DNA from 2 places in the Paenibacillus sp. FSL H8-0168 genome. Region 2 is predicted to be linked to the other one. Evidence: predicted binding sites of a transcription regulator. Region 2 holds the regulator's gene; the other holds the start of a gene.

What was found. Region 2 encodes LexA, which represses DNA repair genes until DNA is damaged. Its sites were predicted from a motif close to CGAACATATGTTCG; they were not measured.
Region 1: a site for LexA is predicted at 5,870-5,883, ahead of recA (recombinase RecA). Genes of this name have one in related genera too.

The regions. Positions count from the first base shown of each region.
Region 1 covers NZ_CP151948.1:2,299,502-2,314,731, reverse strand. Annotated here, with positions in the region: gene MHI21_RS10925 (membrane dipeptidase) at 1-490, opposite strand, end outside; gene MHI21_RS10920 (stage V sporulation protein S) at 614-874, opposite strand; gene MHI21_RS10915 (TIGR00282 family metallophosphoesterase) at 1,004-1,798, opposite strand; gene rny (ribonuclease Y) at 1,875-3,419, opposite strand; gene MHI21_RS10905 (RecX family transcriptional regulator) at 3,794-4,543, opposite strand; gene recA (recombinase RecA) at 4,739-5,800, opposite strand; gene MHI21_RS10895 (competence/damage-inducible protein A) at 6,043-7,311, opposite strand; gene pgsA (CDP-diacylglycerol--glycerol-3-phosphate 3-phosphatidyltransferase) at 7,407-7,994, opposite strand; gene MHI21_RS10885 (YajQ family cyclic di-GMP-binding protein) at 8,205-8,696, opposite strand; gene MHI21_RS10880 (hypothetical protein) at 8,841-9,005, opposite strand; gene MHI21_RS10875 (RodZ family helix-turn-helix domain-containing protein) at 9,090-10,166, opposite strand; gene MHI21_RS10870 (DUF3388 domain-containing protein) at 10,197-10,970, opposite strand; gene MHI21_RS10865 (DUF3243 domain-containing protein) at 11,198-11,452, opposite strand; gene fabG (3-oxoacyl-ACP reductase FabG) at 11,553-12,320, opposite strand; gene MHI21_RS10855 (pitrilysin family protein) at 12,341-13,621, opposite strand; gene MHI21_RS10850 (pitrilysin family protein) at 13,624-14,904, opposite strand; gene sleB (spore cortex-lytic enzyme) at 15,065-15,230, opposite strand, start outside.
Region 2 covers NZ_CP151948.1:3,228,310-3,243,539, reverse strand. Annotated here, with positions in the region: partial or broken gene tet (Tet(L)/Tet(K)/Tet(45) family tetracycline efflux MFS transporter) at 626-2,002, shown strand; gene MHI21_RS14295 (GNAT family N-acetyltransferase) at 2,141-2,680, opposite strand; gene MHI21_RS14290 (hypothetical protein) at 2,914-3,054, opposite strand; gene MHI21_RS14285 (hypothetical protein) at 3,096-3,260, opposite strand; gene MHI21_RS14280 (hypothetical protein) at 3,494-3,796, opposite strand; gene lexA (transcriptional repressor LexA) at 4,078-4,704, opposite strand; gene MHI21_RS14270 (LysM peptidoglycan-binding domain-containing protein) at 4,893-5,261, shown strand; gene MHI21_RS14265 (DUF896 domain-containing protein) at 5,370-5,576, shown strand; gene MHI21_RS14260 (hypothetical protein) at 5,697-6,206, shown strand; gene MHI21_RS14255 (HAD family hydrolase) at 6,362-7,156, shown strand; gene MHI21_RS14250 (cupin domain-containing protein) at 7,257-7,799, opposite strand; gene metH (methionine synthase) at 8,080-11,520, shown strand; gene rnz (ribonuclease Z) at 11,600-12,529, shown strand; gene MHI21_RS14235 (TIGR01457 family HAD-type hydrolase) at 13,036-13,842, shown strand; gene MHI21_RS14230 (Fpg/Nei family DNA glycosylase) at 13,913-14,731, shown strand; gene MHI21_RS14225 (deoxyribonuclease IV) at 14,721-15,230, shown strand, end outside.

The sequences.
Region 1 (15,230 bases), 930 kb from region 2:
TCAGCCCAATCAATCGTATTCCCATGGCATAGCACAATTCTGCATAAAACGGGTTCCCTTCCAGCGCATCTACCCCCTCCAGTGAGAGCAAAGCCCAAGGTACCCATGTATGATCCGTCCCCTTTCCATCCACATACGTTAACTTTTCCGTGCGCTTCTCTTCTCCTACCTGTTTTACTTGCTCCATCTGATGCCCCCACATTGCCAAGTCTTCCTTCCACAGCAATGGTCTCAACCCACCTGAGATAGAGGTAACATGCTGCCTGAACAGCTCAATTTGACGAACCACATGCTCAAATCTTGGCATGCCCAATACCTGTGAAATATATATAGCAAACGTTTGCAACCGCACGTTACCTTCTAGCAAACGTTCTTTTGTGACATCAAGCGATGGATGACTGAAATCAATCTGCGTATTGAGTTGCATTTTACATAACACATCACAATGAAAGTCAACAACAGGCCAATTCACTTTTAGCTTATCATTCATGCATCTTACCTCCATTTATAGATTGAAGCACTACAAATTTATTTTAAAAAATCATAGTAACAGACTCACAATGCAAAAAAGCCCGTTTACAAATCGTAAACAGGCTCAGGCAACTTACATTTATTATCTTGGTTCTACAATCAATTTGATCGCAGTCCGATCTTCTCCATCAATAACAATGTCTGTAAAAGCAGGAATACAAATCAAATCCACTCCGCTTGGTGCGACAAATCCCCGGGCAATGGCTACCGCTTTAATGGCTTGGTTTAGTGCACCCGCTCCAATCGCCTGTAATTCTGCATTTCCGCGTTCACGCAGTACTCCAGCGAGTGCGCCTGCAACTGAATTGGGATTGGATTTTGCTGATACTTTTAATACATCCATAGTAAGTACCTCCCCTGGGAATGATGATGGTTTGATTCCACTATTAGATGTTATTCGAGGGTCAGCAAATAATTCCTGCTTTTTGGTGACAGTTTTCCTTATTCTTTCCTTAAGTAGCTCACAAAAAAGTTAATCCATCCGCCATTCATCTTCTTTAAGTCTAATTTTCTGAATTTTGCGGGCTTTTCCATCATTATCATTCAGTTCTACGCTGATGGCATGAAAGTGCCATTTGCCCATGTCCACTTGAAAACGTACCGGAAGCTGGGTCTGGAATTTCTGTAACACAGCCTCTTTTTGCATCCCAAGCACTCCCTCATAAGGACCTACCATTCCCGCATCTGTCTGATACGCAGTTCCTTGTGGCAAAATCGTATCGTCATTACTCTGTACATGTGTGTGCGTACCTACCACGATTGAAGCACGTCCATCCAAATGCCAACCCATAGCGATTTTTTCCGAGGTTGCTTCGGCGTGAAAATCAACTAGGATATGCTTATGTTTTTTCCGTAGTTCATCGACAATTTCATCTGCTGCACGGAATGGACAGTCAATAGCTGGCAAAAAGGTTCTACCTTGCAGATTAACAATAGCCAGCTCTTTACCTCCACCTTTTACAACGGTATACCCCCGGCCTGGTGTTCCTGGTGGAAAGTTAGCCGGGCGGATGATCCGTGGCTCATCATCTATAAAATCAAATATTTCCTTATTGTCCCAAGTATGATTTCCCATCGTAATCCCATGAACGCCCCAATCAAAAAATTCTCTGGCGATGGCTGGGGTAATTCCTCTTCCCGAAGCCGCATTTTCTCCGTTTACGATAATAACATGCGGGTTGTATTTTGATTTTAGCGAAGGGAGATTCTCCCTCAATGCCTTTCTGCCTACACTGCCGACGATGTCTCCAATAAATAATACGTTGATAGAAAGCCCTCCCTAGTCTGCCTTACATAATGAAAAGTGGCCCTACAAGCAGCGGCCACTTTTCATTGAAATGCTTTTATTTTGCGTATTCTACCGCACGGGTCTCGCGTATGACGGTAACCTTGATATGTCCCGGATAGTCCAGTTCATTCTCAATCGTTTTCGTAATATCACGGGCCAGTCGGAATGCTTCCGCATCATCAATTTTCTCTGGCTGTACCATGACACGAACTTCGCGTCCGGCTTGAATCGCGTATGATTTTTCAACGCCTTCAAAAGATTCGGAGATGCGTTCCAGCTTCTCAAGACGACGGATGTACGTCTCTAGCGTTTCACGCCGCGCTCCCGGTCTTGCTGCTGACAGGGCATCTGCCGCCCCAACCAGCATGGCGATCACTGAAGTCGCTTCGCAGTCGCCGTGATGTGAAGCAATGCTGTTGATAACGACCGGGTGTTCCTTGTACTTCTTCGCCAGTTCCACGCCAATTTCAACGTGCGATCCTTCCACTTCGTGATCCAGCGCCTTCCCGATGTCATGCAGCAATCCTGCCCGTCTTGCCAGTACAACGTCTTCGCCCAGTTCCCCGGCCATCAGACCTGTCAAGTATGCAACTTCCATCGAGTGCTTCAATACGTTCTGTCCGTAACTCGTACGGAACTTGAGACGTCCCAAGATCTTGATCAAATCCGGATGCAAGCTATGCACGCCCACCTCAAAGGTGGCCTGCTCACCATACTCACGGATTCGTTCGTCCACCTCTTTACGGGATTTTTCCACCATCTCTTCAATACGAGCCGGATGTATCCGTCCGTCCGCTACGAGCTTTTCAAGCGCAGTACGCGCAATCTCTCTACGAATCGGATCAAATCCAGACAATATAACAGCTTCCGGCGTATCATCAATAATGAGGTCGATTCCTGTAAGAGTTTCAAGTGCACGGATATTACGGCCTTCGCGCCCGATAATCCGGCCTTTCATTTCTTCGTTCGGCAATGTGACAACAGAAACCGTCGTTTCTGCTACATGATCTGCCGCACAGCGTTGGATGGCCAGTGTGATGATTTCACGAGACTTTTTGTCCGCTTCTTCTTTGGCCTGCTGCTCAATTTCTTTAATCATCTGAGCTGTTTCATGACGAACTTCCTGTTCTACGTTGGTCAGAATAATACTTCTTGCATCCTCCATCGTCAGATTGGAAATACGTTCCAACTCAGTTACCTGACTCTTGTAAATCAAATCAATTTGCTGCTGGGTTTCATCGATTCGTTTCTCTTTGTTGGCCACTTGTTCTTCTTTGCGTTCCAGCGATTCCAATTTTTTATCCAGCGATTCTTCTTTTTGCAGCAATCTTCGTTCCTGTCGTTGAATTTCATTGCGACGTTCACGAGTTTCTTTTTCAGCTTCGGCACGAATGCGGTGGATTTCATCTTTCGCTTCCAATACCGTTTCCTTCTTCAGCGCTTCTGCCTCTTTTTTCGCGTTCTCCACGATTTGCGCGGCAGCTTCTTCCGCACTGGAGATCTTAGCTTCTGCAATAGATTTGCGAATAAAATAACCAATCCCGAACCCAAAGAATAACGCGGCTACAGCAACGAGAACGAACCAGATCGCAGTCATCATACTGTTCACCTCCCCGTTGGTTCCTCCAAGGCATTCCTTGGGACTTTTTGCAATTGTCACATTTACTTTGATCGTCAAACTAAGACAACGACACAAGGTCGTTTCATTTCATATGCACATGCTTTCACATGTACAATTCCGCCTGGCATAGCGGCATCACTTGTTATTTGGCGATGAGAACTCACCCGTGGATTCCGCTTTTTTGGAAGGAAAAAGGGCGTTCCACAAGTATCGTTTCATATATATTTTATTATTTGACAAATGGCATTGTCAAGGGAATGCAAACATTAGTAGACTACCATGCAGCTTTCCCTGTAATAACTAGCTCATCCTATCCGTTCATACTAGCCAAAGGTTCAGCAGCCGTTTAGCAACTATTCCTCCCACTGCAACAATTCCTCGTCATCTGAAGCAACGTCATGCTCGGCCGCAGTGAGATGATTGACCACTCGGCGTGTCATATCCCCCGAATATCCGCGTCTCATGAGAAAAGGGTAGGTTTTCCTTTTTTTCTCCATTATATCACCACGTATCTGATTCCATTTCTTACGTCCGACCGTCAAAGCGCTCTCCCACTCCTCATTATCGGTGATCTCACCTAACGCTTCACCAATAGAGGCTTTAGAGATGCCCTTCTGACGAAGTTCTTGCCTAACCCACATCTTCCCCTTACGTTGGCTAGTTATGCGCTGCCTTGCCCATTGGCGGGCGTATAAATCATCATCTACGAGTTGTTCCCTTTGCAGTCGAACCATTACTTCGTCAATAACAGACTGATCCAGTTCTTTTTGTAACAAACGTTGGGCAATTTCCTGACGTGTGCGAGGCTTTCGCCCCAAATAGCGAAGCGCAAGTACATAAGCCTGTTGCTTTTCATCTGCCAGAACGATATCTTCCAGTTCTTTTTTATCAAATGACGTTCCTTTGAACATATTGTACTTGATCATTACATCTTCTAATACAGACAGCGAATACGGACCAAAATGAATGATATACCTTCCACGTTTGCGTCCCTGTCCCTGCTCTACCCTAGTAATCATCAATTCCTCATGATCCGGAAAAAGAGAAATCCCTTGTTGCTTATTTGCTTCCGAAGTGTATTCATCTTCATCGTCCAACTGCAATATATTTCCCTCACTTTGAAATTCACGAAAGCAGCCTTTGAACACCTGCTACGCAAAGTTAGATTCCGCCGACAAAGCAGACTTTAGTTGATGCAAAAATGCCCTGCACAACTGTGCAGGGCATCAGAATCATGCTATTCAAACGGACGGTGCCATAACCCTGGCCCCAGTTCACAAACCAGGATTCACCAAGCTTTATTCAAGCTCCAACAATTCCTGTTCTTCCTTCGCTTGCTGTGCCAACTCTTCTTCTGTAGGCGGAGCAACCGTCGTAATCAAATTGCTGGCCACCCGAATTTTTTGTTCGATCGTACTAGCAATATTCGGATTTTCCTTCAAAAATTGTTTAGCATTCTCACGTCCCTGACCAAGGCGCTCACCTTCGTAGGAATACCAGGCTCCGCTCTTGTCGACAATGTCATGCTCCGTACCGATATCGATCAAGCTACCTTCTTTGGAAATACCCTCACCGTACATAATATCCACCTCAGCCTGACGGAAAGGAGGGGCAACTTTGTTCTTCACGACTTTAATACGTGTGCGGTTACCCACAATGTCGTTACCCATTTTCAAACTTTCAATACGACGAACATCCAAACGTACCGTAGAGTAAAACTTCAAGGCACGTCCACCTGGTGTTGTTTCAGGGTTACCGAACATAACACCTACTTTTTCACGTAGCTGGTTAATAAAAATAGCAATGGTTTTCGACTTATTAATGGCTCCAGAAAGCTTACGCAATGCCTGAGACATCAAACGTGCTTGAAGACCAACGTGGGAATCTCCCATTTCGCCTTCAATCTCTGCCTTGGGCACAAGTGCCGCTACGGAGTCAACAACTACAATGTCTACTGCTCCACTACGTACAAGGGCTTCGGCAATCTCAAGCGCCTGCTCTCCTGTATCTGGTTGCGATAGTAACAACTCATCAATATTGACACCCAGCTTGCTTGCATACGACGGATCAAGCGCATGCTCGGCGTCGATAAAGGCGGCTTGTCCGCCTGTTTTTTGCACCTCTGCGATAGCGTGAAGAGCTACTGTCGTTTTACCGGATGATTCCGGTCCGTATATTTCAATAACCCGGCCTCTTGGAAAGCCGCCCGTTCCTAACGCAATATCCAAAGCAATCGAACCACTGGGGATCGTTTCCACTTGCATATGGGTAGACTCACCCAACTTCATAATGGAACCTTTACCAAATTGCTTTTCTATTTGACGGAGCGCCATATCCAGCGCAGCACGACGATCTGACAATAAACTCACATCCTTCATTGTTTGTACTTTAATAATACCTTGTTTTGACACGCTTGCCAAGCATTTTTTCGAACATACATTCGTTTTTTTTATTTGCACAACTCTCTTCTATAATTACACCTGTCTCTTAAAACAAAAAAAGAACCGCTGGCAAAAGGCTTTGCAACGGTTCTTCCGATAAGATGATTATACCATGAATATCTATCTAAAACAACTCTACGAGTCACACTGTACATAGATGTTTAAGAGAGTTTCTCGTTCTCTACCAGCCTGCGCCACAATCTGTACAGGATTGCTTTAACTGATCGCAGTCGGATTGTTTCACGGTTGCCACTCAGTCTCAGTTCATGTACTTCCGTTTCCTTGTCGCGTTCAGCAATGCCAATATACACTAGACCGACTGGCTTCCGTTCGGAATACCCAGGCCCAGCTACACCAGTAACTGAAAGTCCAAAATCGCTATCCATGATCATTCTCGCCTGCTCTGCAAGCACAAGTGCTACTTCCTTACTCACTGCGCCTGGCGCATGGTCCCCTTCCAAATAATCATAAGGCACGTTGAGTAACTTCATCTTCATTTCATTGGAATAGCACACGATGCCACCTTGAAACATAGCAGCACTGCCAGGTATAGAAGTAATCTGTTCCATCAGCATTCCACCTGTACAGCTTTCTGCCGCACTCACAGTGAGTTCGCGTTTGGCCATTAGATCTACGATAACCTTCTCCAGCGCAACATCCTCGCTTGCATACATATACTCCGAAAGACGCTGCTGAATTTCTACTTCCGTAGCTGTCAACTTAATTAATGCTTCACTTTCGCTGGCCGCCTTGGTGGATATACGGATCGTGACTTCCCCTTCCTTGGCATAAGGAGCAATCGTAGGATCTGTCTGGGATTGGATCAAATCTAACAAATGGGTTTCAAGAGCTGACTCACCGATCCCTGCAAATTTTAGCATTTTCGAATAAATTGGCATTTCCTCACCGCTCAATGCTTGCTGAAGCAACCAAGGTTTCGCATGGTTTGCAAACATGGGTTTGAGTTCCTTAGGCGGTCCAGGCAAAACTACATAAAATTTACCGTCCTGTGCAATCGCGTCGCCCACAGCTAGCCCTGTCTCATTTTCAAGTGGAGTAGCACCTTCAATAGAAAGCGCCTGCCGGCGGTTATTCTCGGTCATTTCTACCCCACGGTTACGGAAAAATTGATCTAGCTTGTCCATTGCAAGACGATCTATGTGCAATTTTCGCCCCAATACAGCCGCTATCGCCTCTTTCGTCAAATCATCCTGAGTCGGCCCCAGACCGCCGGAAAACAAAATAATATCCGCACGCTTCTGAGCAATTCTTATCGCTTCCTGAAGCCGATCTATGTTATCGCCAACCACAGTCTGAAAATATACATCGATTCCAATTGTAGCCAGCTCTTGTGACAAATATTGAGCATTTGTATTCACTATTTGTCCGAGTAATAACTCTGTTCCTACTGCAATTATTTCAGCTTTCATCAATTCTTCCTCCTGTACTGCGAATATTATGGGAATTATATAAAGAAACAGCAATAAGTTTAGTCCCTATTGCTGTTTCCATAAAATTTATCCTGTTAAACTTTGGAGGAGCTCAGCAAATGGATATTTTTCACGAAATAATCAATACCCGAATAAATGGTGATCAACACTGCTGCCCATATCGCTATTAAATCAAACGGTATACCAAGAAAAACAAACGGGAAATTATTAATGAGCAGCGCTACAATAGCAACGATCTGGATGATCGTCTTTAATTTGCCCCAATTGCTTGCAGCAACCACAGACCCATCCAGTAAGGCAATCTGACGCAGCCCCGTAACCGCAAACTCACGGCTAACAATCACAACGACAATCCATGAATCAATTTTCCCCATTTCTACCAAGGAAACCAAAATAGCGGTTACCAAAAGCTTATCAGCAAGGGGGTCCAACAGCTTGCCCAAATTGGTGACCATATTATTTTTACGTGCCAAATATCCGTCAAGACCATCCGTGCTGGCTGCTACAAGGAAAATGATAGCCGCAATCAGCTGATTATACGGCAGCTTGAAAGCTCCGATCTCAATCGGCGGCGGATAAAAATCAAAGTCCACCAGCAAAGCCAGCATCATCACCGGGATAAGGCAAATCCGCGTTATTGTAATTCTGTTGGGTAAATTCACAACACACTCTCCCCTGATTATCGTACTTGATTACAAATGGCAGTTTTCGGATTAAATTCAATCCTATGTAAATCGCTTTCGACGAGCGCTATACACCTGAATTGTCTGCATTTTCGTTACAAGTATAATATGGCGCAAAACGCATGTCAAAATAACCTGCCGCACATCAAGCAACGTTTTTTCCTACAAAATATATGAGGGAAAACGGCTTTATTTCATGTTTGTAAATTGAAGCTCCAATGGCAAATCAGCTTTACGTAGCAATTGAATGATCGCCTGTAAATCATCCCTGTTTTTTCCAGTCACTCGGATTTGATCACCTTGAATCTGACTTTTGACTTTTAGCTTGGAGTCCCGAATAAGAATATTAATTTTCTTGGCATTATCTTGATCAATTCCCTGCTTAAGCGAAAGACGCTGACGCACTGAACCTAGAGAAGCGGGTTCCAATTTGCCATACTCCACATTTTTAAGGGACAGACCTCGTTTGGCCATTTTAGATTGCAAAATATCAATCACCGCATTCAGCTTGTACTCGTCTTCCGATGCAATCGTAAGAGCTTCTTTCTCAAGCTTGAGGCTACTTTTGCTATCCTTGAAATCAAATCGTGTTTCAATTTCACGCTCCGTCTGATGAACCGCATTTGTTAACTCCTGCATATCCATTTTGGAGACGATATCAAATGAATTTTCTGAAGCCATCGTTTCACTTTCCTTTCCACAACAAAGTTCAATATCTAATTATAGGCTAGTCATTTACAAAAATCCAATAATCCGTTGACTAAAAAGGCGTTCTTGCCAGTTTTCCTGACAAAAACGCCTTTATTTCAATTACGGTCAAAATATCTAATTATGGCTTCGTGTTGGAGTTCGGAACATATCCAAGAGTCCAAGCACAATGTGAGCAAGACCAAAGCCCAGTATGCCATAGCCCCATGCATTCGGTGTCAGATAATAGCCCAGTAAACTGACAATGATACCGAGCCCAGTCACAATCCAGCTGACGGTCATAACGTATACACCTCACTTTGCGGAAAATGAAATGACTGCCTTTCCAGGAATTACAGTCATTAGTATTTCCTCGCACCAAGGCGTTTATTCACCATCAGTAGTTGTAGAATCTGTACCATTTTGTGCTGAATCCGTACTGCTACCTGTCGTAGAATCTGCAGGTGAACCCGTCACTCCTGCACTCGTTCCGGTCGAAGAAGCTTCTCCTTGCTGGATCAGTACACGTGTAGTCGATTTATTATCTGTTATCGGTTGACCTGCTACGGAAATATCTGTGGCAGAAGACCGTCCTGATTTGATATATAAACCTTCCGGACCAATATCGAAAGACATGGCATCTCCACTTTTAGTCATACCGTAGCTCAGCTTTTCTCCACGGGAATTTTGTCCCTTGTACACTTCAAGCCAGCTTTCACCCGTAGCTTTAATATCAACCTTGGCTGTGGCTCCCGTTGCACTGGAAACTTTGAAAATCGTCGTCTTGCCTTGCTTGCCGTCCTGTGCCACAGTTATACCTTGTTGTGGTGTAGTCGTATCCGGCTGCTGTCCAGTATCTGGAGTAGTAGCATCCGTATTCCCCGTACCATCTGGCTGAGTTTGTCCGGTTTGCCCCGCATCAGGAGTCTTCCCACCAGCACCATTTGGAGCCGTCGTTTGACCATTGTTCGGCTGTGTCGTAGTGGTATCAGGAGTAGACGTGCTTGGCGTTGTGCTTGGCGTTGTACTTGGTGTTGTAATCGGCGTTGTGTTTTCTGCTGTTTTTGGAGTTGAATGGTTGTTGCTCACCCAATAAGCATAAATAACCCCAACAATGAGAACTAGAAAAAGCCACATTAACGCTGTAGGCAACCATTTAAGATTACCAATCGTGGCGGGACGGCTTGAGCGTTTCTGTGTAACAGGCTCCATCACTGCTTCCGGCTCAGGTTCAGGCACATTGCTTTGATGCCCTTCCAGAATCTCATCGGGGTTCAACCCGACCGTTTCAGCGTATGTTTTAATAAAAGCTCTGACATAAAAGCTTCCCGGCAGCACTTTGTAATCGCCCGTCTCAATGGCTTCCAGATAACGTTTGCGTATCTTCGTCATTTCCTGAACATCGTCAAGGCTCAATCCTTTTTGCAGCCGGGCCTCCTTTAATTGCTGACCCAGTTCTGACATGTCATCATCTCCTTGTATAATTACGCTTATTTAAAGATCTTCTGTATAACTGGCTGTAAAGGTATCATAAATAATTTCCTCAGCCGGATTATTGCGAAGTTCAATAATGATATTGAAATCGTCAAAGCTGTATCCTGATTCACGTACAAATACATCAGGATGCTCAATCACTTTAGTACTTGGCATGCTCATGATTTCCTGAAGCAGGTGATAATGTCTTTCATTTGACCGAATTGTACTCACAATACCATCAATAATAAACACATTGTTTGGGTTCATTTCTTCTTCAGAGAGCTGACTGCGCACCGTCTGTCGTAGTAACGTTGAAGACACAAAAGTCCAACGCTTCATCGCGCAAACACTACTGGCAATAATGGATTCCGTTTTGCCCACACGCGGCATCCCGCGAAGACCGATCACCTGATTGCCGTCCCTCTTTAATACTTCACCCAAAAAATCGACCAGCAACCCAAGCTCATCGCGTGTAAAGCGAAATGTTTTACGATCATCTGAATCCCGATCGATGTAACGGCCGTGTCTTACTGCCAATATATCAACCAGTCTCGGAGCACGTAAGGCCGTGACTGTAATGTTGCTCGCTTTTTTTAACGTGTCTCCGAGAATGCGTATTTTCTCGTCATCGTCCGTTTCAAGCAACATCCCCCGTCTTTCACCTTCAACACCGTTGATTGTCAGTATATTAACCCCCAGAATACCAAGCATGGAAGCAATGTCTCCCAGCAGTCCGGGTCGATTTTTATGTATCTTGTACTCCATGTACCACTGTTTCGTTTCTTCCGTCACGTTAGCACCTCATTCACATTCAAACCGTCAACAACTCCAAATCAAAGCATTATTGTATCATAAAATAACATCTTTCGACAAAACCAATTATTGAAATTCGATAGGCTACATTGTGTTGTAAGCCTCAATCACGTTTATGATATATAAATTACAATGGAATTACAAGAACAGCTCTGTAACCATTACAGAAAAGCCCCCAAAAGGGAGCTTTTCATGTTGGTTCCTACTTATGCGTTGCTCTTAGCCAATTTAACCATTAGCCGGGCGATGGTGTGACGCTCGTCCTCATCGGCAACTCCCCACAGTTCTTTCAGTGCGCGGTTGGAGTGGTTCGCTGGGTCGACCTTCTCATCCAGAAAATCACCGATTTCATAAGCAAGCTCTGAAATGGTATCTTGGCTGATTCCCAGCTTCTCCGCTTGCTCTACACGCTGACCAAGGAACTTTTTCCAAACATCAAAATTCTGAACAACTGTTGACATACTTAAATCCTCCTTAGATGATTCAGATTTAAAATCAACAGTTATAATATGCTCTTCTCAAACGCTTACTATACTGGTGGATTCCTCCAAGCGCTATCCCTTAAGTCACCCATCCTCCATTAGGACTTATGACCTGGCCATTAATATAACCTGACTCAGGAAGCGCAAGAAAATAAACCAGGGACGATATTTCATCAGGTCGAGCCAACCGTCCGGCAGGAATTTCTTCTTCCAAACTGGTAATTTCGCCTTTATCCAAATGATCCAGCATCGACGTATCCACTGCACCTGGAGCTACAGCATTCACTGTCACCCCGGAAGGTGCTACCTCTTGAGCCAACGCTTTAGTGAAAGCGTTAATGCCTCCCTTGGTGGTGGAATACAACACCTCGCACGATGCGCCACATATCCCCCACACGGAGGAAACATTCACAATGCGGCCATAGCGTTGGGAAATCATATGTGGCATAAAAACCTGCGTGCACATAAAGGTTCCCTTAACATTGACGGCCATCACTTCGTCCCATTCCTCTTCCGAAACATCTGTCAACAGCCCATAATGAGATAATCCGGCGTTGTTCACAAGAATATCCGGCTTCATCCCGTGATTATCCAGCTTTTCCCGCATGCGTTCGATCTGCTCCTTGCTCCGCAGATCCGCTGACACGGTCATTACCTTGCCTGAATAAGCCATGCAACGACGGGCAACTTCATTTGCTTTTTCATGAGACTTCATATAGTGAATGACAACATTCATCCCTACAGCTGCAAAACGCTCAGCAATTGCCGCACCAATTCCGCCACTCGCTCCTGTAATCAGCACCGTTGTATCGCCAATTGCTTTTAATTCTCCGCCCCCGGTGGTCATCGTTTCCCTCTCCCTGGACATTACGGACTCACCACTAGTGATATTGCGAGTTGATCCCACTGGATATGGTCTTTTAGACGGCGATTTACATCCTCAAGCGTGATACTTTCATAAATAGGAAGAAGTTGGAAAAAATCACTGCCCCGGAAGCGATGTCTTGTAAATTCATGTGCAATATTTTCTGGTGAATTGAGTGTACGCAGATAACCACCGATTTTCTTTTTGCGTGCCCGTTCAAAATGTTCTGCTGCAAAGCCCTGCTTCTGAATGGACTCCACCTCTTCACGTATTCTCGCCAACAGCCGATCCGGGTCTTTGGTATCCCCGCCGATTGCAGAGAATGCATATTGCTGCGTACTATTGTACTCATGACCAAAACTGTCCGAAATCAGATCCTCATCGTAAAGCTTTTGATATAGTTGTGTACTGGAACCAAACAGGAGATCAAGCATCAGCTTGGTTTCCAGATCATGACGAAGTAATTCTTCACCCGTTAGGCCTACTTCAGCCTCCTTGAATCCAAACAGTAGCTTTGGCAGAGAAACGGCCAGCTTCACCTCACGACGTGGTTCTGCAACTGTAGTGGGTTCATCGTCGAAAATCCGCTCAATCTCTCCCTGCGGCTTATAGTCCTTTTTGGCCTGATTGTTACGTACCAGCTCTATTACTTCAGCTGGATCCACTCCGCCCACTACAAAAAGAATCATATTGCTTGGGTGGTAGAAAGCTTCATAGCAACTGTACAGCGTTTCTTTTGTAATCGTACTGATGGATTGAACAGTACCTGCGATATCTATATGCACCGGATGGACCTTGTACAACGCCTCGATCAGACCAAAGTAACTCCGCCAATCGGGGTTATCTTCATACATATTAATTTCCTGGCCGATAATGCCTTTTTCCTTTTCTACATTTTCATCTGTAAAGTAAGGATGCTGCACAAAATTGACCAGTGTGGTCAAATTTTCTTGAATACGCTCGGTTGCCGAAAACAGATATACTGTTTGATCAAAGCTCGTAAATGCGTTCGCCGATGCCCCATTAGAGGAAAAGGTAGCAAAAATATCGCCTTCAGGCTCTTCAAACATTTTATGCTCCAAAAAATGGGCTATGCCATCCGGCACCTTTACGGGCTGTTGACCTTCTACGCGGAAATGATTATCAACTGAGCCGTATTTAGTTGCAAATGTGGCGTATGTCTTCTGAAAACCCGGTTTGGGCAACACATAAACGTGTAAACCGTTATCCATTACTTCATAGTACAGCGTTTCCTGCAAATGCTCATAAGGTATATGCTCCACCGCTATTCCCCCTTCCGGTCTCTCAAGAAATAAATAGTGTCCAGTCGGAACGTCCGGGCGGCATCCTGAACATCCTGCACCTTGACTGCCTCCACCTGACTCAGCAGCTCATCTACTGTCCGTTCTTTACCGGAAAGCTGTCTGTTAAAATCATAGGCGATCATTTCAAAAGCGGAATCCTGCATCTCCTTTAGCAAGTTGCGAATCATCGCCTGCGTTTGGGTCATTTCCAGCTCAGTAATCGCTCCGTTTTGCGTATCTTCCAGTTGCTTGCGAATAATAGTAACCGCTTTTTCATAATTAGGAATTTCAATACCAGATTGAATCGTACCAATACCTTTATGCCCGTCATACCGTGATGAAGCGTAATACGCCAAACTTTCCTTCTCCCTCACATTAACGAACAGCTTTGAATGCGGATACCCGCCCAGAATGCCATTGTACATCAGAGCGGAAGCATAGCGATCGTCTCCATACGTAATAGGGGTGCGCAACCCCATGTTGAGCTTGCCCTGGTTCACATCAAGACGCTCTACAACGGTTTGAACATCACGCTCTACCGACTTGGGCTGTTCAGGAACATACCCTGTTTCCGCTGAACGATTCAATTGAAAATAGCGATCAACAAACTTCTCAACTTCTTCTAGCGTCGTATCTCCCACAACGTATAAATCCATGCTGGCATGATTCAGCCATTCTCCATAAGCCTTATACAAGCTCTCTGCATCTATACTGTCCAGATCAGATCGTTGACCAAGAGGGTGCAGACGATAAGGCTCATCCTTGCACATTTCCTCCATACAGCGCTCACCAGCATAACGTATTTTATCGTTAACTATAGATTCCAGCTTCTTACGCACATTTTCTCGTTCCTGCTGGACGTATCCCGTTTGAAATGCACCATTTTCCAATGCAGGCTTCGTTAGCACTTCTCCGAGAAAAGAAAACGAACGATCCAGTAAACTATCTGGACTATTTACAAAGCTGTCATTAATCGTATCCATGCGAAATTGCACGATCTGATAATCTCCACGTTTATACACATCGAAACCGAAACCCGCGCCATACAATTGCTCTAACTGTTCTCTGAATTGTGTAGTCTGCGGATACGATTCTGTACCCCGTCGCAGAACGAAAGGTACCAGTCCCACTCGAGTTACGGTGTCCTCCCGTAGCGGAGTGCCTACATACAATGATATAGCAAACGTCTTAAAGCGCTTGGTCGGCAGTACATGAATCCTCAGTTGTCTGCGTGTGCCACGCTCGAAACCTGTTTTGTTCAAGTCCAAAACTCCTTTGTGACGTCAATTTGCGTCTAGCCTTTGATTAGCATTAGCTGCTGTGAATCTTCCTCCTGTAAAGAGGTAAAGTGTACCAATCTTTATTCTAACCATGCAAAAGCCAAGAAGCAACCGGAGACAAGCTCCCGGCTGCTTCGGCGTTTTACATGCAGAAAATATGCTCCCCGATGGTTTTCACCTGCGGACGGGACCAAATCCATTTGGAGGTGGCTGTTTTTGGGTTAAAATAATAAAGACATCCTCCGCTTGGGTCCCAGCCGTTTAGGGCTTGGCGTACCGCCTTTTGTGCAGTCTCATTCGGTGTTAGC
Region 2 (15,230 bases):
CCTCTTTTATCGTTCATTGTTCTGATCTGTATAGTATACGGAAAACGACAGGTAACAAAGAAGTTGAGCGCTTTGTTACCCGATATCAAAACGCTACTACCAATACTCTACAGTTATTCTACTGAGCAATGACGTGGGCCCAACATGAACGAACTGGAGTTGAAAACAGGTAGCAGTGTAGTGGACATAAAGGCGCGTCTGCTGGCTTTGGAAGAGGGGGACAACAAGAGCGATATACGCTCTATATTGTAATCATAGAGGGCTGGAATGGTGACCCAAAGATCATTACATTTTCTCGTATGGAAATAGGCGCTGTATTAAACCTCCAATGATATGGAGCTTATTTTTTGTACTCGGAATATAATTTGCGCATAACACATCAGGAGGCTGCACTCATGTCTTGAATGTATCTTATTTCTGGAGTGGTTTGTTTCTTATATTTAAAACAAATGGATGGAAAAGATCGGATATATATTGCTACATCGTTACTTACTTCATTAACTTTAAAGGGGATCTGAAAAAACTTTAAAATTGTAATTCATGGATTGTTGCATTCGTATATATAATTACATTTTTTCCTATTCTAGATAAGGTGGTAGAATGAAAAAAATAGGTAGGGTCAAAAGTGAAAACCCCTTATTCACAGTCTGTTTTACACCATAACCAAATTTTAATGTGGCTTTGTGTTCTTTCGTTTTTTAGTGTGTTAAATGAAATGGTTCTTAATATCTCTTTACCTGATATTGCTGATGAATTCAATAAAACACCAGCCGTTACAAATTGGGTAAATACTGCCTTTATGCTAAGTTTTTCTATAGGAGCCGCTGTATACGGAAAGCTATCTGATCAGTTAGGTATTAAAAGGTTGCTTCTGTTTGGAATGATAGTGAATTGCATAGGATCATTAATTGGATTTATGGGACATACTTTTTTTCCAACACTTATCTTGGGGCGATTTATACAAGGGATTGGTGCAGCTCCATTTCCTTCACTTGTGATGGTCGTAGTTGCTCGCTATATCCCAAAAGAAAACAGGGGCAAGGCATATGGCCTCATCGGGTCTATCGTAGCAATGGGTGAAGGGATAGGACCGGCTATTGGTGGGATGATTGCTCATTATATTCATTGGTCTCATTTACTGCTTCTTCCTGTTCTAACGTTTGTCACTGTTCCCTTCCTGATAAAATTATTGAAAAAGGAAGTCATATCAAAGGGTTCACTTGACATTGCAGGAATCGTGCTTATATCTCTAGGCATTGTAATGTTTATGTTGTATACAACGTCTTACAGAATTTCTTTTCTGGTGATAAGTATTCTTTTCTTCTTGATCTTTTTAAAACATATCAGACAAGTAACCAATCCTTTTGTTGATCCTTCATTGGGGAAAAATACTGCATTTATGATAGGAATCCTTTGTGGCGGACTTATGTTTGGTACCGTAGCTGGATTTGTTTCTATGGTCCCTTATATGATGAAAGACGTTCATCACTTAAGTACCGCAATGATTGGCAGTGGAATTATTTTTCCTGGAACGATGAGTGTTATTTTCTTTGGTTTCCTTGGAGGAGCACTTGTTGATAAGAAAGGTTCCTTACATGTGCTAGCAGTCGGCGTTGCATTTCTTGCCATCAGCTTTTTGATAGCTGCTTTCTTTATTGAAATGATACCTTGGCTGATGTCTATTATTATAGTCTTTGTTTTCGGTGGTCTTTCTTTTATTAAAACAGTAATATCCACTATTGTTTCAAGTAGTTAAAGACAAGAAGAAGCTGGCGCAGGAATGAGCTTGCTTAATTTTATAAGCTTTTTATCAGAAGGAACAGGGATTTCAGTTGTAGGAGGCTTATTATCAATACGTTTTATTCATCAAAAATTTATACCAATCATTAATTTTCCATCTGCTTATTTATATAGCAATATGTTATTGATTTTTACAGTGGTCATTATAATTAGCGGGATTTTAACTGTTATTGTATATAGACGTTCAGTTTCAGATTCCTGATAAGAGCAGAAAAGGATTACATGCTGAAAATGATCGCATCCTCACGTTTGAAGTAAGTGGATACTCTAAATAAATCAAAAGCTCTGCTAACCTTAATTGGTTGGCAGAGCTTTGTTTGCTGATCAGTTTGATTTTAGGCTAATTTGAATGCTTAAACTTATAATACCAAAAAATCGCTTTTTCATGGGCTGTGAAAAAGCTAGAATATAGCATAGTATCAACTCCGCCGATTACAAAGTTATTTTTAGCATAGAATCGACAAGCTAAAACATTCACATCCTGTTTTTCAAGCATAAGACCAACAAGGTTATTCTGCTTAGCCCACTCGGTTGCTTTACTCAATAAGGCTGCTCCGATTCCCTTGTGTCTCCAGTCTTTAGCGACGGCAATATCCTCAATTAGAGCATAGCCATTCCAATTAGTACAAAGTTTAATTTGCCCAACACAGTCGTTCTCATCATAATATAAAAAAATAGATTTTCCTTGTTCATCAATATAACTGATGTCGACGTCATCATCCTCATACTGTTTAAAATATGGTTCGGGGAAACTTTCTTCTATATATGTCCAATTATCGTTCTCGTATTTAGGTATAATCCTTCCTGACACAATAAAGCCGTTATTCTCATTTGACTTCTTAAAATCTCCCATATTCGAAAGTGACATTTTAATTATTATGGCTTGTCTCCTCCTGGTTTAATTTCTCTATGCACACTATTCTAAAAGAGAACCACCATTTCCTGTCTGTTAGATTTATAAAAAGAGCAAAATTGTAGCGACTGTTCAACTATGTGTGATATTCTACGATCTCGTCCGCTTGCTTCAACGATTCATAGCAGTAGTTAGGTGTGCTGTTTAACACTAAAAAAAAAGCAGGAAGAATCCTTCCTGCTTTTGCTTGAAAACGATTATTAACGTCTGCGTTGTCTATCATTCACGCTAAACAGATTAACAGCCAGTGCGTTACCTCTTGCACGCGCAACAGCTCTTTGATTCGAACGGATGTTTGATCTTCTTCTTCTCAAATCACGTCTGCAATGTCTTCTGCTCATGTGATCACCTCCCTTCAAGGAAATGAAGGTACGGATGAATCTTAGTGGTGTTTATGCTTACGCTTGGAAATTTTGATATTCAAGGCATTGGTTGCTAGTGCATTTCCGCTTCCTGTTTTAGCAGCTGCGGCTTGAAAGACTTTAACGACCAGATATCTGTTTTTTCCGATGCGATGCTTATACGTTTTAACTCTATTTCTGATCATCTGCATATCTCCTTTGCTTAGGTCTGCTATATACTATGTCAATTGTGATAGTAATGTATCAGCATAAATCTATTAAAAGCAAAAAGAAGCTGGTACCTATATTCCTAATGGTTAACAAAAAACTCATGCGAACCTGTCTTCGCCATTTCAACTTTACGTTGCAGGAGAATGTTACAGGCAGGTCGGCATGAGTCTAATAGTGTAGATAAATAATATGCAGTTTAGTATGAAAATTATTTACTATTAAGAGTGTTAAGTTTTTTCTCGTAGTACGCCTCTTGAGCAAGAATATGATTCAGTTGTTCAGAGAGCAGTTTATATTCTTGGCTGTCTTCTGGGTAATTGTTTCTTTCGGAAATTACAGCTTCGAGTTGCTTTTCTAAATACCTGAAATGGATAAGTATTTGTATGTACTGAATACGATCGTAGGTTGTTATGTGTGATTTCTCTTCTGCATACAAATGATCCATTGTTGGTACTACACAGTTTATGGCGATAAATATCACAACAAACGCTGAAATTATAATTTTTTTCATTTAATTCCTCCTACAGAGCTATGAGTAATTAATATACCATATTTATCTAAAACAAAGAAAGATCTATTAGTTTTGCCCATCAATATAGCTGCTCAAGATCAGTGGGTGATTATTTGAGATGAGGAGGCTGATTTTATAGTAGAAACAATAGGAATAGGTTGCTGAAATGAAAAAATAGTTGTGAGATACATAGTATACATAATAACAATACAAAACCGGCTTGCCCTAGGCAGCCGGTTTTGTATTAGTGGTTAGAATAACGGGGAAGAAAGAACGAGAAATCAGTGGAAGTCCCGGAAGAGTCCTACAACCTTGCCCAAAATGCTGACGTGTGTCAGGCGAAGCGGTTCAAAGGCTGGATTTTCAGGTTGAAGCCGGATATGATCTTTTTCTTTGTAGAAGGTTTTAACTGTAGCTTCGTCTTCATCTGTCATAGCTACAACAATATCGCCATTATCAGCGGTCTGCTGCTGACGTACGATTACATAGTCTCCGTTAGCAATCCCAGCCTCAATCATGCTTTCGCCTACAACAGATAACATGAATATTTTATCCTCACCAACAAAGTGTTGGGGAAGAGGAAAGTAATCTTCAATATTTTCTGTCGCCGTAATAGGAAGGCCAGCAGTTACTTTGCCGACGACGGGGACACGACTAATGGAGTAATTAATCAAGTTGCTGTTATCCGATTCGTCTTGACCGAGTAACTCAATAGCCCGTGGTTTTGTAGGATCGCGTCGAATGAGTCCTTTTTTCTCTAAACGATCCAAATGACCGTGAACCGTAGAACTGGAGGCCAATCCGACAGCCTCGCCTATTTCGCGTACAGAAGGGGGGTATCCCTTTAGACGCACTTCATTGCGGATAAATTCAAGAATGGCCTGCTGGCGGCTCGAAATCTTAGACATACCGTATCAACCCCATTTAGTAACGTTTGGGAAAATTATAGCATAGAACCTCCGTTCGTACAAACATAAGTTCTAAATAATCCCTAAAAATAATCGCGAACTTTTGTTCTCTTTTCTATTGAACAAAACAAATGTTCGTGTTATATTGTGAAAACATAAGAACAAACGTTTGGAGGTCGCAGCCAATGATGAAATATAGCACTTATCAAAGTATTTTTCCGATGAATTCAGAAAATTTGCAGGAGACCCGAAAAGAGGGTAGAGCGCATTTTATGCAAATTATTACTAATACTCTTTTAGTTAAGCTTCTTATTTTAGTGATTGTTGCTTGGATTGCAGGGGCAGGTGTACTTACGGTTTTCGCGGCACCTTCAGCTTCCAAGGAAGAAGTGACTAAACTGACCGTACAACCTGGAGATACGTTGTGGGAGATTGCCGCAAATCATAAACCGGAACGAATGGATACACGGGTATATATAGAAGGAATTGTGCGGATTAACGGTTTGGAGGATCGGGGAGTACAGGCAGGTCAGGTACTCAAGCTTCCTAACTTCTGATCTATAGACAATTAGAGCTTGTCAGGGAGCGTAATGCGGGAGCCTTGACAAGCTCTTTTCTACATGTCAAAGTGTATTATATCTTTGCTTTTATGGAGGGGACACAATTTGGATATAGACAGCTTAGTTCAGCGCATCAATGAATTAGCGCGCAAAGCAAAATCCGAGGGTTTGACGGAAGAGGAAGCCACAGAGCGCGCCAATCTTCGGGAAATTTATTTAGGTAACATTCGCCGTAATTTTCGGCAGCAGCTTGAAACGATTGAATTTGTGGACGATGATACATCGAAGGGAAATGACGGGCTGAAGCATTAAAGTTGTTAAAGCGCCCAAGCCTGCAATTTGCCTTTTGTTTTAGGTACCGTTCTCGGTATCTATATAGATCAGCTTTGAGGCAATTGTTTTATTGTAATATATCTGGGAAGGAATTGAGAGATGGCCCGATCATTTGAAAGAAAAGTACGCAAAAACACAGCGCATTTAAATAAATCGCGCAAAAAGCAAGGCATTCAAACCATTAATGGCGCAGGTTCTGCAATGGATATTTTCCGTGGCCGTAACATTACTGTGCCAATTATGCTGGCTGGTCTTTCTGTATTGTACATGCTTATGAGTTACTTTTTGACTAAGACTGGCATGCGAGGAATGGATTGGCTTGTATTCGGCCTCTACTTGATGCTGGCTGTTATCTTTTTCATCCGTCGTCCTTATCTGAAAGTGGGAAAGGATACTCTCTATATGCTGAAAGGTGGTAGAGAACGTCCAATGACGGCTGGGGACATGAAAGCCATCAAGATTGAAAAGGGTTACGTAACCGTTGAAAGAAAAGGTAAGGGCGGTAATTTCATTTTCACAAAATCATTAGGTCGCTATGACACGGATGCCATTGCAGAGCGACTTGAGAAGTTTGCGCTATCCAATCAGATACAGGTGGACAAGAAATAACTGATTTAGCCTGTAGCTCTTTAATAAAGGCCGTATGATGTTATTTCATATAACATGCTGCGGCCGCTTGCTTAATATGGGCACACATAACGATTCAAATACTTAACCGAGCAAATAGGTGTACATATACTGTGGAAAGAGAGTGGATAATTCAGATGACGATTCAGGCGGTAATGTTTGATCTTGATGATACCCTTTTATGGGATGAACGTAGTGTAGAAGAGGCATTTGATGCAGCGTGCCAAACAGGCTCACGTGAAGCAGGCGTTGATCCGAAAACTCTGGAGGAAGCGGTACGTAAGGAAGCACGCGCTTTGTATGAATCCTATGAAACCTTTAGTTTTACTCAAATGATCGGCATTAACCCGTTTGAAGGATTGTGGGCGAATTTTACAGCAGGTGAGCAACCTGAATTCCGCCAATTGGAACAGTTGGCCCCTGTTTATCGAAAGGAATCATGGCGTAGAGGACTCCTGCAACTCGGGATAGATAATGAGAAGTTGGCGGAAAAGCTGGCTATCCAATTTGCTTCGGAAAGACGCGCGCGTCCACATGTATATGAAGAAACGTTTGAGATTCTAGAACAATTGAAGGGACATTACAAACTGTTATTGCTGACAAATGGCTCCCCTGATCTACAACAGGAGAAACTGGATGGAGTTCCTCAATTAGCTCCTTTTTTTGATCATGTTGTCATTTCAGGTTCATTTGGTCGAGGCAAGCCTGATCCGTCTATATTCCAGCATGCTTTGGGGCTTCTTGGTATTGAGCCTGAACATGCTTTAATGGTAGGAGATAAGCTGACGACTGATATTCAAGGAGCGTTGGCAGCAGGTGTACACTCGGTGTGGGTGAACCGGAACGCTAAAACCAATACCACAGAGATCAAGCCCAAGTTCGAAATCAAGCATCTGTCTGAATTGGACGGAATTATTCAATCGTTAAAGTAAGAAATCCATAGTCTTTAGAAACGAGTATTAAAAAAACTCCCTTCGCTCGATTGTTACAGAGCAGAGGGAGTTTTTTATTCACACAAGGATAAATTCGTAATTATGCTTTAATGAAGGTTGGGTCTTCATACGGTTCGGCAATCCAGCCATTTTCTTCGATGAACAATCGGATTGCGACGATCTTTTGATTCTCCATTAAAGTGAAGAAGTGAGGTATATTTTCAGGTACGGAGATAACGTCCCCCGGTGAAAGCTCTACGTTAAAATAGCCGATCTCTTCAGGGCCTTTAATGATGAAGATGCCTTTACCAGCGACAATGGCACGGATTTCATCCTCGGTGTGGGTGTGAATTTGCTCAAACTTGGCCAGCAGCTCGTCTAAATTCGGCGTTGCTTCAGATAAAGTGATAACGTCCCATATTTTATATCCGCGACGTGCGGCTAAATCCTTGATTTCGGGTTCAAATGTTTTGAGAACAGCGGCCTTTTGATCATCTGTTAAGGTAAAGTTCTCTTGCAGCTCCCCGGACAATTTGGAAGTATCCCAATGTTCATACAATATCTCGTGACTCTCCAGAAATTCACGTACTTGTTCTTCACCGCTAATTCGCTCGTTCGTATTACGTATTAAGATTTCGGCCATATGCTTATTCCCTCTTTTCCACTTGGATTAATGTTGTATAAAGAATACCATGTCTTGAAACGTTGTACAATACAGGATTTCAACATTTTATAATGCAAATGACTATAGCTAAAGGGTCAGGGTTAAGTACGTTCTGTAATGCTACAAACTATAAAAATGGATTAGAGAAGTCGTTTTTACAAAGAACAACCTGTATAAAACGTATGTTTTTACTTCAATCTATCTAAATGATACGGTTTCTGCTAAACTAGGATTTAACGTTTTGCGGGGGTGAAGAAATTTGGATAAAGTTAGCTTGCAGGATGCATTACAACGAAGAATACTCCTTCTTGATGGGGCCATGGGCACCATGATTCAACAGGAAGACCTTTCCCCCGATGATTTTGGTGGGGAAGAGCTGGAGGGCTGTAATGAAATGCTGGTCTTAACGAGACCGGATGTCATTCAAGGCATTCATGAAGCCTACTTGAAGGCCGGAGCAGACCTAATTGAAACGAATACATTTGGAGCAACATCCGTCGTTTTGGCGGATTACGATATACCAGAACGTGCCCGTGAAATTAATCTGGTGGCAGCCAAACTGGCGCGTAACGCGGTGGATAAATACAGCACTGCGGACAAGCCTCGTTTTGTAGTAGGAGCTATGGGCCCAACCACGAAAACCTTGTCTGTCACAGGTGGTGTTACATTTGCTGAGCTGATTGAAAGCTATCAAGAGCAGGCTTTGGCGCTTATTGAAGGCGGCGTGGATGTACTCCTTTTGGAGACCTCACAGGATACGCTTAACGTCAAAGCTGGAAGCATCGGAATTCGGCAGGCTTTTGAGCAGACAGGTATCGAGCTTCCACTAATGATTTCAGGCACGATTGAGCCTATGGGAACGACGTTGGCCGGACAAAATATCGAATCCTTTTGCATATCGCTGGAACATTTACATCCAATTTCGATTGGGTTGAATTGTGCTACAGGTCCAGAGTTTATGCGTGATCATATTCGCTCTCTGTCTGAAATGTCCTCTGCAGCTATTAGCTGTTATCCAAATGCGGGCTTGCCCGATGAAAATGGCCAATACCATGAATCGCCTGATTCATTAGCACGTAAAATGGCTGCTTTCGCTGAAAAAGGCTGGCTGAATATTGCTGGGGGTTGTTGTGGTACCACGCCTGAGCACATTCGAGTTATGAGTGAAAGTATGGCTCAGTTTGAGCCGCGTCCGCTGGTAGGTCATCATCCTCCTGCCGTATCAGGCATTGAGCCTGTATATATTGAACAGGACAATCGTCCGTATATGGTTGGTGAACGAACGAATGTTCTGGGCTCCCGCAAATTCAAGCGTTTGATCGTGGAAGGCAAATATGAAGAGGCATCTGAAATTGCCCGCGCTCAGGTAAAAAGCGGAGCGCATGTCATTGATATTTGTGTGCAGGACCCGGATCGCGATGAAATGACGGATATGGAAGCGTTTTTGAAATTGGTTGTAAACAAGGTAAAAGTACCTTTGGTGATTGATACCACGGATATTAAAGTCATTGATAAAGCACTTCAATATTCGCAAGGTAAGGCGATTATTAACTCCATTAATTTGGAGGATGGTGAAGAGAAATTTGAGAAAATGGCTCCTCTTATTCATAAGTACGGCGCCGCTGTTGTTGTTGGAACCATTGATGAACGCGGACAGGCTATTTCACGTGAGGATAAGCTTGAGGTAGCTAAACGTTCTTATGATCTGTTGGTGAACCGTTACGGTTTGGCAGCGGAGGATCTAATTTTTGATACGCTCGTATTTCCAGTAGGAACAGGTGATGAGCAATATATCGGTTCAGCTAAGGAAACGATTGAGGGCATTCGCATTATTAAAGAAGCGCTTCCCGGGGTACATACCATCCTGGGCATCAGTAACGTATCTTTTGGTTTGCCGGAAGCGGGTCGTGAAGTGCTCAATTCCGTCTATTTATATGAATGCACCAAAGCAGGTCTGGACTATGCGATTGTAAACACTGAGAAGCTTGAACGTTATGCATCCATTCCAGAGCATGAGCGGAAACTTGCGGAAGACTTGATCTATAAAACAAATGACGATACTTTATCCGCTTTTGTAGCAGCTTTCCGTAACAAGAAAGTGGAGAAAAAAGAAAAGATATCAAACCTTTCGCTCGAAGAACGACTGGCTTCCTATGTAGTCGAGGGAAGTAAGGAGGGACTCATTCCGGATCTGGAGCAGGCGCTCGTGAAATATTCTTCGCTGGAAATTATTAATGGCCCGCTGATGAAGGGGATGGAGGAAGTAGGACGACTGTTTAACAATAACGAACTGATTGTTGCAGAGGTTCTGCAAAGCGCTGAAGTGATGAAGGCGTCCGTAGCCTATTTAGAGCCGTTCATGGAGAAGAATGAATCCTCAGTAAAAGGTAAGATTTTGTTGGCTACAGTCAAAGGTGATGTGCATGACATTGGTAAGAATCTGGTGGAGATTATTCTATCCAACAATGGTTACCATATCGTGAATCTGGGTATAAAAGTACCACCAGAACGCATTATTGAAGCTTACCGTGAAGAAAAGGCCGATATGATTGGCTTATCCGGACTGCTTGTTAAATCGGCACAACAAATGGTGCTGACCGCACAGGATTTAAAAAATGCGAATATTGATATTCCAATAATGGTGGGTGGAGCTGCTTTAACACGTAAGTTCACTAAAAATCGTATCCGTCCTGAGTATGATGGTCTGGTTGCCTATGCAAAGGATGCTATGGATGGTCTGGATATTGCCAATAAGCTTATGAATCCTGAGTCCCGCAAAAAAATGGCTGAGGACATGGAGGCTGAGCGGGAGGCGGAAGCGGCAATCGTCGTGGAAGCCAAGCCGCTCCCTAAGCTCACTCGAGCTGTGCGCTCTAATATTGCTCAGGATTTGCCCGTTTATATTCCACCAGATACGGATCGCCATGTACTACGCAACTATCCACTGAATTATATTTTGCCTTACGTGAATATGCAGATGCTAATGGGGCATCATCTTGGTTTAAAAGGCAATGTTGAACAGCTGCTGGCTTCGGAAGATCCGAAAGCGATTCAGTTGAAGGAAACCGTGGACAGCATCATGTTTGAAGCTGTGACAGACGGAATCATCCAGGCACATGCTATGTATCGGTTCTTTCCAGCGCAGTCCCAAGGAGATCAAATTCTGATCTATGATCCGTCGGATGTGAGCAAGGTACTGCACACATTTACATTCCCGCGCCAGCAGGTAGAGCCTTATCTATGTCTGGCTGATTTCTTGAAATCAGTGGAATCCGGGGTTATGGACTATGTAGGTTTCATGGTCGTTACAGCTGGTCATGGGATTCAGCAGATATCTACCCAGTGGAAAGATAAAGGAGATTATCTGCGCTCGCATGCACTTCAAGCGGTAGCACTCGAAGTAGCAGAAGGGTTAGCGGAACGGCTTCACCATATTATCAGGGATAGCTGGGGGTTCCCGGACCCTGCCGATATGACAATGAAACAGCGACACGGTGCCAGATATCAAGGCATTCGGGTATCCTTTGGCTATCCGGCATGTCCAGATCTAGAGGATCAGGGGCCGTTGTTCCAGTTGTTAAAACCTGAGGATATTGGCGTTGAGCTGACGGAAGGGTTTATGATGGAACCGGAGGCTTCTGTATCAGCCATGGTGTTCAGCCACCCTCAGGCGCAGTATTTTAACGTCGAAAAGGTTTAACACCTTTATCAGATGGGATAGCAAATACCCTCCGAGCTTCGGAGGTTTTTTGCTGGTCAGCAGGAAGAAGGTTAATGTTATGGAATTTTATTTTCTCGGTACAAATGCAGGGGTGCCTACGATTCAGCGAAATGTAACGTCCATCGCTCTTCGTTTGCTGGAAGAACGAAGAAGCATGTGGCTGTTCGACTGCGGCGAAGGCACTCAACAAGAGGTATTGCGTTCGCCGCTCAAACTAAGCAGACTTGAAAAAATATTTATCACCCATTTGCATGGGGATCATCTTTTTGGTCTGCCGGGACTGCTGTCGAGCAGAGCGTATCAAGGGGGAACGACACCACTGACGGTATATGGGCCGCCTGGAATCCAGCAATATATAGAGCTATCTTTAGGGATCAGCCAATCGCGTATCAATTACCAACTACATATTGTGGAGCATACGGGCGGGGTTCTGTTTGATGACGGACAATTCCGGGTAGAGTCAGCTTTGCTGGATCATCGGATTGACAGCTATGGCTACCGAGTTGTAGAGATGGATAAGCCCGGTAAGCTTAACCAAGAGCTGTTGGAGCGATATGGTATTAAGCCTGGCCCGGTGTACGGTAAGTTAAAGCGTGGGGAAAGCGTGGAGGTAGAGGGTGGAGTTATTTTGCATCCTCAGGATGTACTGGGTTCGCCGAAAAAAGGGCGTATCATCACGATTTTAGGGGATACGAGACCTTGTCCGAATACGGTAGTGCTGGCTCAAGATGCAACTGTCGTCGTTCATGAAGCCACTTTTCTGCATGAACTGGCAGATACAGCTTACGAGTATCATCATAGTACAGCGCTTCAGGCAGCGGAAGCTGCAAAAGCCGCAGGTGCGGGTCAGTTAATCATGACGCATTTTAGTTCTAGGTATAAAGATCAGGAGCAGCTTCAGCCATTGCTGGAGGAAGCGCAAAGCATATTTCCTAATTCATTGCTTGCGGAGCAGCATGTGTTGTTACCGGTACCCGATATCGGTTAATAAACGATTGGAGAAGATATGTGCATGGGTGCCGGGGCTTGCCTCGGTGCCTTTGTTTTTCACCGAAATTATTTTCCGGGAAAGCGCAGGATGCGACAAGAGATGAGAACCCGTGCAGGGTGGTGGGGGATGAATTTGTTCTACCACATATGGAGGCGTGTCATATTCGAGTTTCTATATATCGAATTTAAAGGATTATACTTCTTGAGCATGACCAGGAAATACAGGAGATTTCCTTTGAGGAAATAGCGCCTTCGATGGATTTCGACGAAGAAGTGAACTTATGTCATGTGAAAGCGACGGGTTTTAGCGAGGAATGGCACTATTTTGGACGGTTTACCAGCAATTCATGGACTTCATACGCATTTTTGACTTAAGATAGATGAGATGAATAGAGACGGCCGATTATTTTATGACCTGAATAATTAAGGTGGTTAAATAAGAAGGAGAACATAGTTCATGGGATGAATTATAATTTTTAATGCTAAGATGTGAATGGATTTGAAGTGGGGGAGGGGATTGCGATAAAATCGTTACTAATTGATCTGGATGGAACACTTTATCATGGAAATCGGATGATCAAGGGTGCGGATCTGTTCATATCCCGATTGCGTACAGACCAGATACCTTATGCTTATGTTACAAACAATGCTTCACGTACACCCGATTCGGTGGCTGAGCATTTGATTGGTATGGGAATTGAAGCGGCCAGCCATGAAGTATATACTTCGGCGTTAGCAGCTGCACAATATGTTGCACAGCAAAGTCCTGGAGCTCGTGTATATTGTATTGGTGAAACAGGATTACGCGATGCACTCACAGGAGCCGGTTTGCAGCTTGTTGAGAACCATCCTGATTATGTGGTGCAGGGGATAGATCGTCAATTTACATATGATGCGCTGGCCGCTGCCATGCGTTGGATTCGGGAAGGAGCAACTTTTATTTTGACAAACCCGGATCTCCAATTGCCTTCACATGATGGGCTAACGCCAGGTGCAGGTACGATTGGAGCTGCAATTGAAGCGGCTTCACAGGTAAAGCCTATTGTCATCGGCAAGCCTTCAAGCGTATTGATGAACTATGCGCTGAACCGCTTAAACATTAGGGCGGATGAAGCTCTGGTTGTGGGCGATAATATGCTTACAGATATTGCGGCAGGTGCAGCAGCAGGTTGTAAAACAGCTCTGATCCTGTCGGGCGTGACGACCCGCGCTAATATGGACGAGCATGTGCGTACCGTTGGAGTGAAACCTGACCTGATGTTTGACAATCTCGCTGAACTGCAGGACTGGATGAAAGAAGAGCTGAAATAATAGAAAGTATATGTCTTACAAAACTTGCGAGAATTAAAAGCTATGTAGCTACGAAAGGAAAGATGTTGTTATGCCGGAACTTCCTGAAATGGAAAACTACAGAATCTTATTATCAAAACAAATTTTGGACATTCCGATTACTGGAGTTACGGTTAGCCGTGAAAAGTCCATTAATACTGAAGTGGAAACGTTTGAGAAGCAATTGCTGGGAACGACCGTTGTATATTTAGAGCGTCGAGGCAAGCATTTGATTTTTCATTTAAACACGGGCGGGCGGCTCGTACTTCATCTGATGCTCGGAGGACTATTATATCTGGGAACGGAGGAGCAGCGTCCAGATCGTACAGTTCAAATCGAATTAGATTTTAGTGGAGTAAAGCTTTATTTTATCGGACTGCGCTTAGGTTATCTACACCTGCTAACGGCTAAAGAAACAGAAGAAGCTTTGTCAGACCTGGGACCTGATCCGTTAGACCGTCGCATGACGTTGGAAAAGTTTACAGCACGGCTGAAGGGACGCCGGGGGATTTTGAAAACAACGCTGGTGAATCAGCACATTTTTTCGGGTATTGGCAATTGTTATTCAGACGAAATTGCTTATATCGCCGGATTTACACCGGGTTCCAAAGTACAGAACATTGTGCAGTCGCCAGAAAAAGTGGAAAAGCTATATCATGCCACTCAATCCGTACTACGTGAAGCTACAGCGGAAGGCGGGTACATGGAAATGCCTCTAATGGAGGGGGACACGCTAACAGGTGGATTTGATCATCAGTGTCGAGTATATGACCGCGAAGGAGAAGAATCTCCAAGTGGCGGGAAAATTGTAAGGGTTGAACTGGCGGGGAAAAAAGCATTTTATTGCCCGGTACAGCAGCATGATGCCTAAATTGCTCATCGGCTCCCATGTGAGTACGCGTGGTGGCTTTTCCAAAGCCGCTATGCGTGCGCGAGAGCAGGGGGGACGTTCATTTCAATATTTCCCGAAAAATCCTCGTAGTCTTAGGCTTAAGGAATGGAGTGCTACTGATGCTGCTGCTTGCAACGCTTACTGTTTAGAGCACCAGCTTCAATCCATTGCTCATTCACCATATCCCGTTAATCCGGCTCATGGGTCCGAGCGTGGTCAGGAACTTTATGAGCTGACGATTGCTTCATTACGCAATGATCTGGATATTGCTGAAGCCTGTGGGTCAAAAGGGATTGTCGTTCATTTTGGTCATATGCATTCGTTAGACCCTCTAGAGGGCTACCGTAATATCATTAACTGTTTTAATGATGTGCTGGAAGGCTGGCTGGGAAATGCTAAAATATTGATCGAAAATCAGGCGGGAGATCATGGACCCATGGGAACCACGCTTGAGGAAATGGTACAGATCCGTCAGCTG